Regions from separate parts of the Halomonas sp. TA22 genome, predicted to be linked through region 1. Evidence: riboswitches for the same ligand, from Rfam matches in the RefSeq annotation. Region 1 holds a riboswitch; the other holds the start of a gene.
What was found. Region 1 has a riboswitch for thiamine pyrophosphate ahead of thiM (hydroxyethylthiazole kinase). Riboswitches for the same ligand answer to the same signal wherever they lie in the genome.
Positions count from the first base shown of each region.

Region 1 (3,567 bases):
CGTCGGTAGCACAGACGCTGGATCAGTGCCGAATCGTGGCTGACGATCATCACGCCGCAGCGCCGCTCGTCGAGGCCCAGGCGCGTCATCAACGGGGCGATGGCCAGCAGCACGCTATGTGCGGTAGGCCATGTCGCCAGACAGGGGCACGTGGGCTGAGCTGCCCGATTCCTTTCCTGTCTGGCCATGAGGTGCGGGAGCGAGCGCTGCTAGAAGCCTAGCGCGACAGGAAGGCGCGCGCCGCCGCCTCGGGATCGTCCTGTCCACAGATCGCCGAGACCACAGCGGCACCCTGTACCCCGGCATCGCGTAGCTGAGCCATATGGTTGGCCTGAAGGCCACCGATGGCTACCGCCGGCAGTGGGCTGGCGGCGGCCAGCGTGGCGAGGCCATCGAAGCCCAGGGGCTCGGCATGATCGCGCTTGGTGCGTGTGGCGAAGACCGGGCCCAGCCCGAGGTAGTCGAGGGCAGCGGAGTCGAGGCGTGCCATTTGGGCGAGTGTCTGTGCCGAGAGGCCGAGTATCGCCTGGGGGCCGAGGGCATCGCGCGCGGCCGCCACGTCACCGTCACCTTGGCCGATATGCAGGCCATCGGCGCCGCTGGCCAGCGCCACCGCGAGACGATCGTTGATGATCAGCGGTACGCCGCTTCCCGCCAATACTGCCTTGAGCCGGCGGGCCTGGTCGGTCAGCTCGGCGTCGCTGGCCTGCTTGTCGCGCAGCTGTACCAGCGTCACGCCACCGCGTACGGCAGCGAGTACCGTCTCCTCCAGGCCGCGTTGGGCGCACAGCTGGGGGTCGGTGACGAGGTAAAGGGTCAGGTCAGGTCGCATCGTCGAACTCCAGCTGCAGGCGATCGTTCAGGGTGGCGGGGTCGAGCTCGTAAAGCGTATCGAGGAACAGGGGCATGAAGCTGCCCGGCCCGCGAGCGTGGCGGCCGGCCGACTCGCCGGCAATGGCGTAGCTTGCCAGCGCTGCCACGCAGGCCTCGAAGGGTTCCTCGGCATTTGCCAGGAAGGCCGCCACCACGCCGGTCAAAGCGCAGCCCAGCGTGGTGACGCGCGGCATCAGTGCATGACCGCCGCGGATGCGCGCCAGGCGTCGGCCGTCGCTGATCAGGTCGGTCTCGCCGGTCACCGCCACCACACCGCCGATGCGCCGGGCGAGCCGGTGGGCGGCCTGCTTCGCGGCGTCGGCCGGGTCGCTGCTGTCGACGCCGCGACCCGCCGTGGTGTGGGCTTCCAGGGCCAGGATCTCCGATGCGTTACCGCGTACCACGCTGGGTTTCAACGCGAGCAGGCGAGCGGCAATGTCGCGGCGGTAACCGGTGGCGCCCACCGCCACCGGGTCGAATACCCAGGGCTTGCCGGCAGCCCGCGCCGCCTCGGCGGCCTCCGCCATGGCCGCGACCCACGGCGGCGAAGGGGTGCCGATGTTGATCGTCAACGCATCGGCCCGGGCGGCGAACTCGGCAGCCTCCTCGCGGGCGTGCATCATCGCCGGCGAGGCGCCGATGGCCAGCAGCACATTGGCCATGCTGTTCATGGCCACCAGGTTGGTAATGTTGTGGATTAGCGGAGCGGTGGCGCGCAGGCGAGCAAGGTGCGCGCCGGCATCGAGCGTGGCGGTCATGGAGCCTCCCCGGCGTGAGTCGCACGGGAGGCCCGTGCGACTCCCTACGCCGGCATTATCCGGGTCAGGTTCGAAGGGTGCTTCTCAGCCGCTTTCGTCGGCGCCCCTGTCGCAAGAGCGTCGATCATACCCAGCCGATGGCCATGACGAAAGGCACCACGGCCCGTCGATAAGGTTGCATTGGCCTAGGCGATAGGCATGATGATGACACCTACATAGCCTGTAGATAGCGCCGAACAATGAGTGAGACACCTTCCAGCCCCCCGGGCCAAGAGCCGTTGATCGAAGCGGAAAGCCATGTGCAGGGGTTTCGCAAGGCCCGCGACGCACGCCGTACCGAGCTCGTCGAGGATTATGTGGAGCTGATCGCCGACCTGATCGGCGATACCGGCGAGGCGCGGCAGACCGATATCGCCCGCCGGCTGGGAGTGGCGCAGCCCACCGTGGCCAAGATGCTCACACGCCTGGCCGAGGGGGGATACATCATCAAGCGTCCCTACCGTGGCGTCTTCCTGACCGATGCGGGGGAGCGGCTTGCCGCGATGAGCCGGCGACGCCACCAGATCGTCGAGGAGTTCCTGTGCAGGCTGGGTGTTCATCCCGACACGGCCCGGCTCGATGCAGAGGGAATCGAGCACCATGTCAGTGCCGAGACGCTCGAGGCCTTCGAGCGTTATCTCAACACGTCTGATCGCCAATAGAAAATTTCTTGCCACACGATAGATTCTCCCTTCTTGTTTCTTCGGTCTTGCGTGCTATTTTATAGCTTATGCTATAAATCATAGTGTATTGCACTTTTTATAGGAGAGGCCAGCTAATGAGGTCCTGGACATTGACACTGGGTGCGCTGGCGCCCCTGGCGCTCACAGTAGGCACCGCCACTGCAGCCCAACCCCCGCTCAACGCCGTGACGACGATCGGCATGATCGGCGATGTGATCGAAAAGGTGGGCGGCGAGTGCGTGGCAGTGGAGGCGATCATGGGGCCGGGCGTCGACCCGCATCTCTATCAGGCCAGTGCCGGCGATGTGAACACCTTCCAACGCGCCGATGTCATCTTCTATTCCGGATACGCCCTGGAGGGCCAGCTGGGCGACGTGCTGGAGCGCTTCGGCGAGACCAAGCCGACTCTGGCCGTATCGCCCGCCGCGATCGCCACGGCGGACCTGATCACGGTGCAGGACCTGTACGGCATCGATCCCCATGTATGGATGGATGTGAGCCTGTGGGCGCAGATCGTCCCGGTGATCGCCGAGACGCTTGGCGAGCAGCGTCCAGAGTGTGCCGAACGGATGGTCGAGAACGCCGAGCATTACGCGGTGCAGCTGCAGGCGCTGCACGAGTGGGTCGGCGAGTCCATCGCGACGATTCCCGACGCGCAGCGCATTCTGGTCACCGCCCACGACGCCTTCGGCTACTACGGCCGCGCCTACGACATTGAGGTCGCCGGAATCCAGGGCATTAGTACCGAAACCGAGACCGGCATCGCCGATATCCGCGAGATGGCGGCGATCGTCGCCGAGCGCGAGGTGCCCGCTGTGTTCGTCGAGAGCACCATCAATCCGCGCACCGTGCAGGCAGTGATCGATGCAGCCGCCGAGCGTGGCCAGCAGACCGAGATCGGCGGCGAACTCTTTTCCGATGCGATGGGCGAAGCGGGCACTGCCGAGGGAACCTATATCGGCATGATCCATGCCAATACCCGGCATATCGTCGAGGCCTTGGGTGGCGAACTTCCGACCCTGCCCGAGGTTATTGGGAGCTGGGCCGAGCAGTGGGATCTCGATACCGGTTCGGACGGTTGAGCACAATGACTCAACCCTTGCACGAGCGGGATCTGGCCCTGCATGTCGAGGACCTGACCGTCAGCTACCACAGCAAGCCGGTGTTGTGGGATATCGACTTCGATGTCCCGCCTGGGGTGATGGCCGGCATCG
Region 1 covers NZ_CP053108.1:922,721-926,287, forward strand. Annotated here, with positions in the region: gene HJD22_RS04285 (hypothetical protein) at 1-113, opposite strand, end outside; gene thiE (thiamine phosphate synthase) at 218-832, opposite strand; gene thiM (hydroxyethylthiazole kinase) at 822-1,631, opposite strand; TPP riboswitch at 1,656-1,749, opposite strand; gene mntR (manganese-binding transcriptional regulator MntR) at 1,871-2,332, shown strand; gene HJD22_RS04305 (metal ABC transporter solute-binding protein, Zn/Mn family) at 2,449-3,435, shown strand; gene HJD22_RS04310 (metal ABC transporter ATP-binding protein) at 3,441-3,567, shown strand, end outside.

Region 2 (3,567 bases), 1.0 Mb from region 1:
CGACACGATACTGCACTCTCCACTCTCCAGGCGCGCGCCATCGTCGGGCTATGGCGCCGCCTGGCTGGCCGGCGCCTGACGACGCTGTGGCGCCTGGCCCGCTATGGCGGCCCGCTGGTGCACCGCTTCAGCCGTCGCGAGCGCGAGGTGACCGAGATCAACCTCGCCGAGGTGTATCCGAACCAGGAAAAGCAGGCGCGTCAGCGCCTGGCCCGCGATAGCCTGACCCACTCCACCGCCACCATGTTCGAGCTGGGCTTTGCGTGGATGGCCATGCCCGAGCGGGTCGAGGCCGCGATCGTCGAGGTGCACGGTCGGGAATTGCTCGACGAGGCCCGCGCCGAGGAGCGCGGCGTGATCGTGCTGGCCCCCCATTTCGGCAACTGGGAAGTGCTCAACTTCTGGCTGTCGAGCCACTTCCCCTTCACCGCCATGTACGAGCCGCCCAAGATCGCCGAACTCGACCCGGTGATTCGTCACGGTCGCGAGCGCATGGGCGCAAGTCTGGTACCCACCAACCCACGTGGTGTGGCCGCTTTGCTCAAGGCACTAAAGCGCTGCGAGGCGGTGGGCATCCTGCCCGATCAGGAGCCCGACTGGGGCAGTGGTGTCTTCGCCCCCTTCTATGAACGTCAGGCCTATACCGCTACCCTGTTGCCCAAGCTGGTGGCGCGTACCCAGGCGCGGGTCGTTACCGGCGTGGCCAGGCGCCTGCCAGGGCGCGGCTTCGCCATTCACTTCTTGGCAGCCGATGCGCGCGTCTACGAGCAGGACGACATGCTTTCGGCCACCGGTGTGAATGCCTGCGTGGAGAGTGCCATCGCCCTCGACCCGGCCCAGTACCAGTGGGAGTACAAGCGCTACCGCAAGGTGATTCAAGAGCAGGAGGGCCACCCCGACCACGCCTCCTTCCGCCTCTACTGAGCGGTGCCGCCTGCGGCAGAGTATGCGATACCTGGGCGTTCCTGGCCCATGGCGCGGGCGCCACGCCGGGCTCGATCAGCGTGAGTGAGGCAATCTTGCTTCGTGGGTCATCATCGAGTCCACGCGCCCTCCCTGTGTCAAAACCTTAAAAAAGCAAAATCTTATATACCACTGATAATAGACCAATGAACGAGACTTAACACTTCCGTTTCACTCCACCACGCCTTGCGACCCCTCCCCCCTTCCCCTAAGCTTGACGCAATTCGCTTGACGGGGTGCCGGTGGAACCGGCTGAGATCGCCATACGACACAATGCTGTCGTCACGGCGGGGCCCGTTGAACCTGATCTGGCTAGGACCAGCGTAGGGATCAAGCGACAGGCAATCAGGCCATGCGGCCTACCCCTGTCCCCCCAGCTGTCCTCCCTGAAAAACGCATAACCCAAGGGAGAACACCCATGAGTAAGACCGCCCACTTCCTCGCCGAGACCGCACAGGTCGATGAGGCCGCGATCAAACCACTGCCAGGCTCGCGCAAGATCTACATCGAGGGCTCGCGCCCCGACATCCGCGTGCCGTTCCGCGAGATCTCGCTTTCGCCGACGCGCACTTCCGGCGCCGATGAGGAGAACCCGCCGCTACTGGTCTACGACACCTCCGGCCCCTACTCCGACCCGGACACCGCCATCGACCTGCGTCGCGGCCTGCCCGAGCTGCGCCGCACCTGGATCGAGGCGCGCGGCGATATCGAATTCCTTGATGGTCCTACCAGCGAGTACGGCCGACGTCGCGCCAATGATCCCACCCTCGCACAGCTGCGCTTCGACCTGACCCGCACGCCCCGCCGTGCCAAGGAGGGAAAGAACGTCACCCAGTTGCACTACGCCCGCCAGGGAATCATCACCCCGGAGATGGAATTTATCGCCATCCGAGAAAACCAGCGCCGGCAAGCACTGGGCACCGAAGAGGTGGAGCGCATTCTCGGCCACCAGCATCCGGGCCAGGGCTTCGGCGCCCGCCTGCCCGAGGAGATCACACCCGAATTCGTGCGTGCCGAGGTGGCCGCCGGTCGCGCCATCATTCCCTGCAACATCAACCACCCGGAATCGGAGCCGATGATCATCGGTCGCAACTTCCTGGTGAAGATCAACGGCAACCTGGGCAACTCGGCGGTGACCTCGTCCATCGAGGAGGAGGTAGACAAGATGACCTGGGGCATCCGCTGGGGCGCGGACACCATCATGGACCTCTCCACCGGCCAGAACATCCACGAGACTCGCGAGTGGATCATCCGCAACGCCCCGGTACCCATCGGTACGGTGCCGATCTACCAGGCGCTGGAGAAAGTCAATGGCGTGGCCGAGGACCTCACCTGGGAGGTATTTCGCGATACCCTGATCGAGCAGGCCGAACAGGGCGTGGACTACTTCACCATCCACGCCGGGGTGCTGCTGCGCTACGTGCCGCTCACCGCCAAGCGCGTCACCGGCATCGTCTCCCGCGGCGGTTCGATCATGGCCAAGTGGTGTCTCTTCCACCACCAGGAGAGCTTTCTCTATACCCACTTCGAGGAGATCTGCGAGATCTGCAAGCGCTACGATGTCGCCTTCTCGCTGGGTGACGGCCTGCGCCCCGGCTCGGTGGCCGACGCCAACGACGAGGCGCAGATGGCCGAGCTCAAGACCCTGGGGGAGCTGACCCATATCGCCTGGAAGCACGACGTTCAGGTGATGATCGAGGGCCCCGGCCATGTTCCCATGCACCTGGTCAAGGAGAACATGGACAAGCAGCTCGAGTACTGTGACGAGGCGCCCTTCTACACCCTGGGCCCGTTGGTCACCGACATCGCACCGGGCTACGACCACATCACCTCCGGCATTGGTGCGGCCATGATCGGCTGGTACGGCTGTGCCATGCTCTGCTACGTGACGCCCAAGGAGCACCTCGGCCTGCCCAACAAGGACGACGTGAAGACCGGCATCATCACCTACAAGATCGCCGCGCATGCTGCCGACCTGGCCAAGGGGCATCCTGCTGCACAAAGGCGTGACAACGCGCTGTCCAAGGCACGCTTCGAGTTCCGCTGGGAGGATCAGTTCAATCTCGGCCTGGATCCGGACACGGCCCGGGAATACCACGACGAGACGCTGCCCAAGGACTCGGCCAAGGTGGCCCATTTTTGCTCCATGTGCGGACCCAAGTTCTGCTCGATGAAGATCAGCCAGGAAGTACGCGATTACGCTCGGGACAACGGCCTCGATGGCGACCAGGAAGCGGTAATGCGCGGGATGGAGGCGCAGGCGGAGAAGTTCAGGCAGGCGGGAGCGGAACTCTACAAGGAAGTTTAAACCGCGCCCTACGACATCGCCCCCGCCACTGACGTGGCGGGGGCGATGTCATTCAAATACAACGTAACGACTAGAAGCGGTAGCGCAGGCCGACACTGGCCGCATCGAAGGTGTAATCGGACTTGTCGAGATAGCGCATGTAATCGGCACCCAGCGCCAGGTTGGGCGTCAGGTCAAATTCAGCACCCGCCCCATAGGAGAGTCCACTGGTGCGGTCGATGTCGAAATCCACCTCGGTCAGACCGGCAAGGCCGTAAAGGCGAACCTCGTCTGCGATGGGCAGGATGCCCTTGGCA
Region 2 covers NZ_CP053108.1:1,945,364-1,948,930, forward strand. Annotated here, with positions in the region: gene HJD22_RS09080 (lysophospholipid acyltransferase family protein) at 1-924, shown strand, start outside; TPP riboswitch at 1,186-1,310, shown strand; gene thiC (phosphomethylpyrimidine synthase ThiC) at 1,382-3,271, shown strand; gene HJD22_RS09090 (porin family protein) at 3,342-3,567, opposite strand, start outside.
Region 2: it holds a riboswitch for thiamine pyrophosphate, as region 1 does, so the genes downstream of both, thiC (phosphomethylpyrimidine synthase ThiC) here and thiM (hydroxyethylthiazole kinase) in region 1, are expected to answer to the same signal.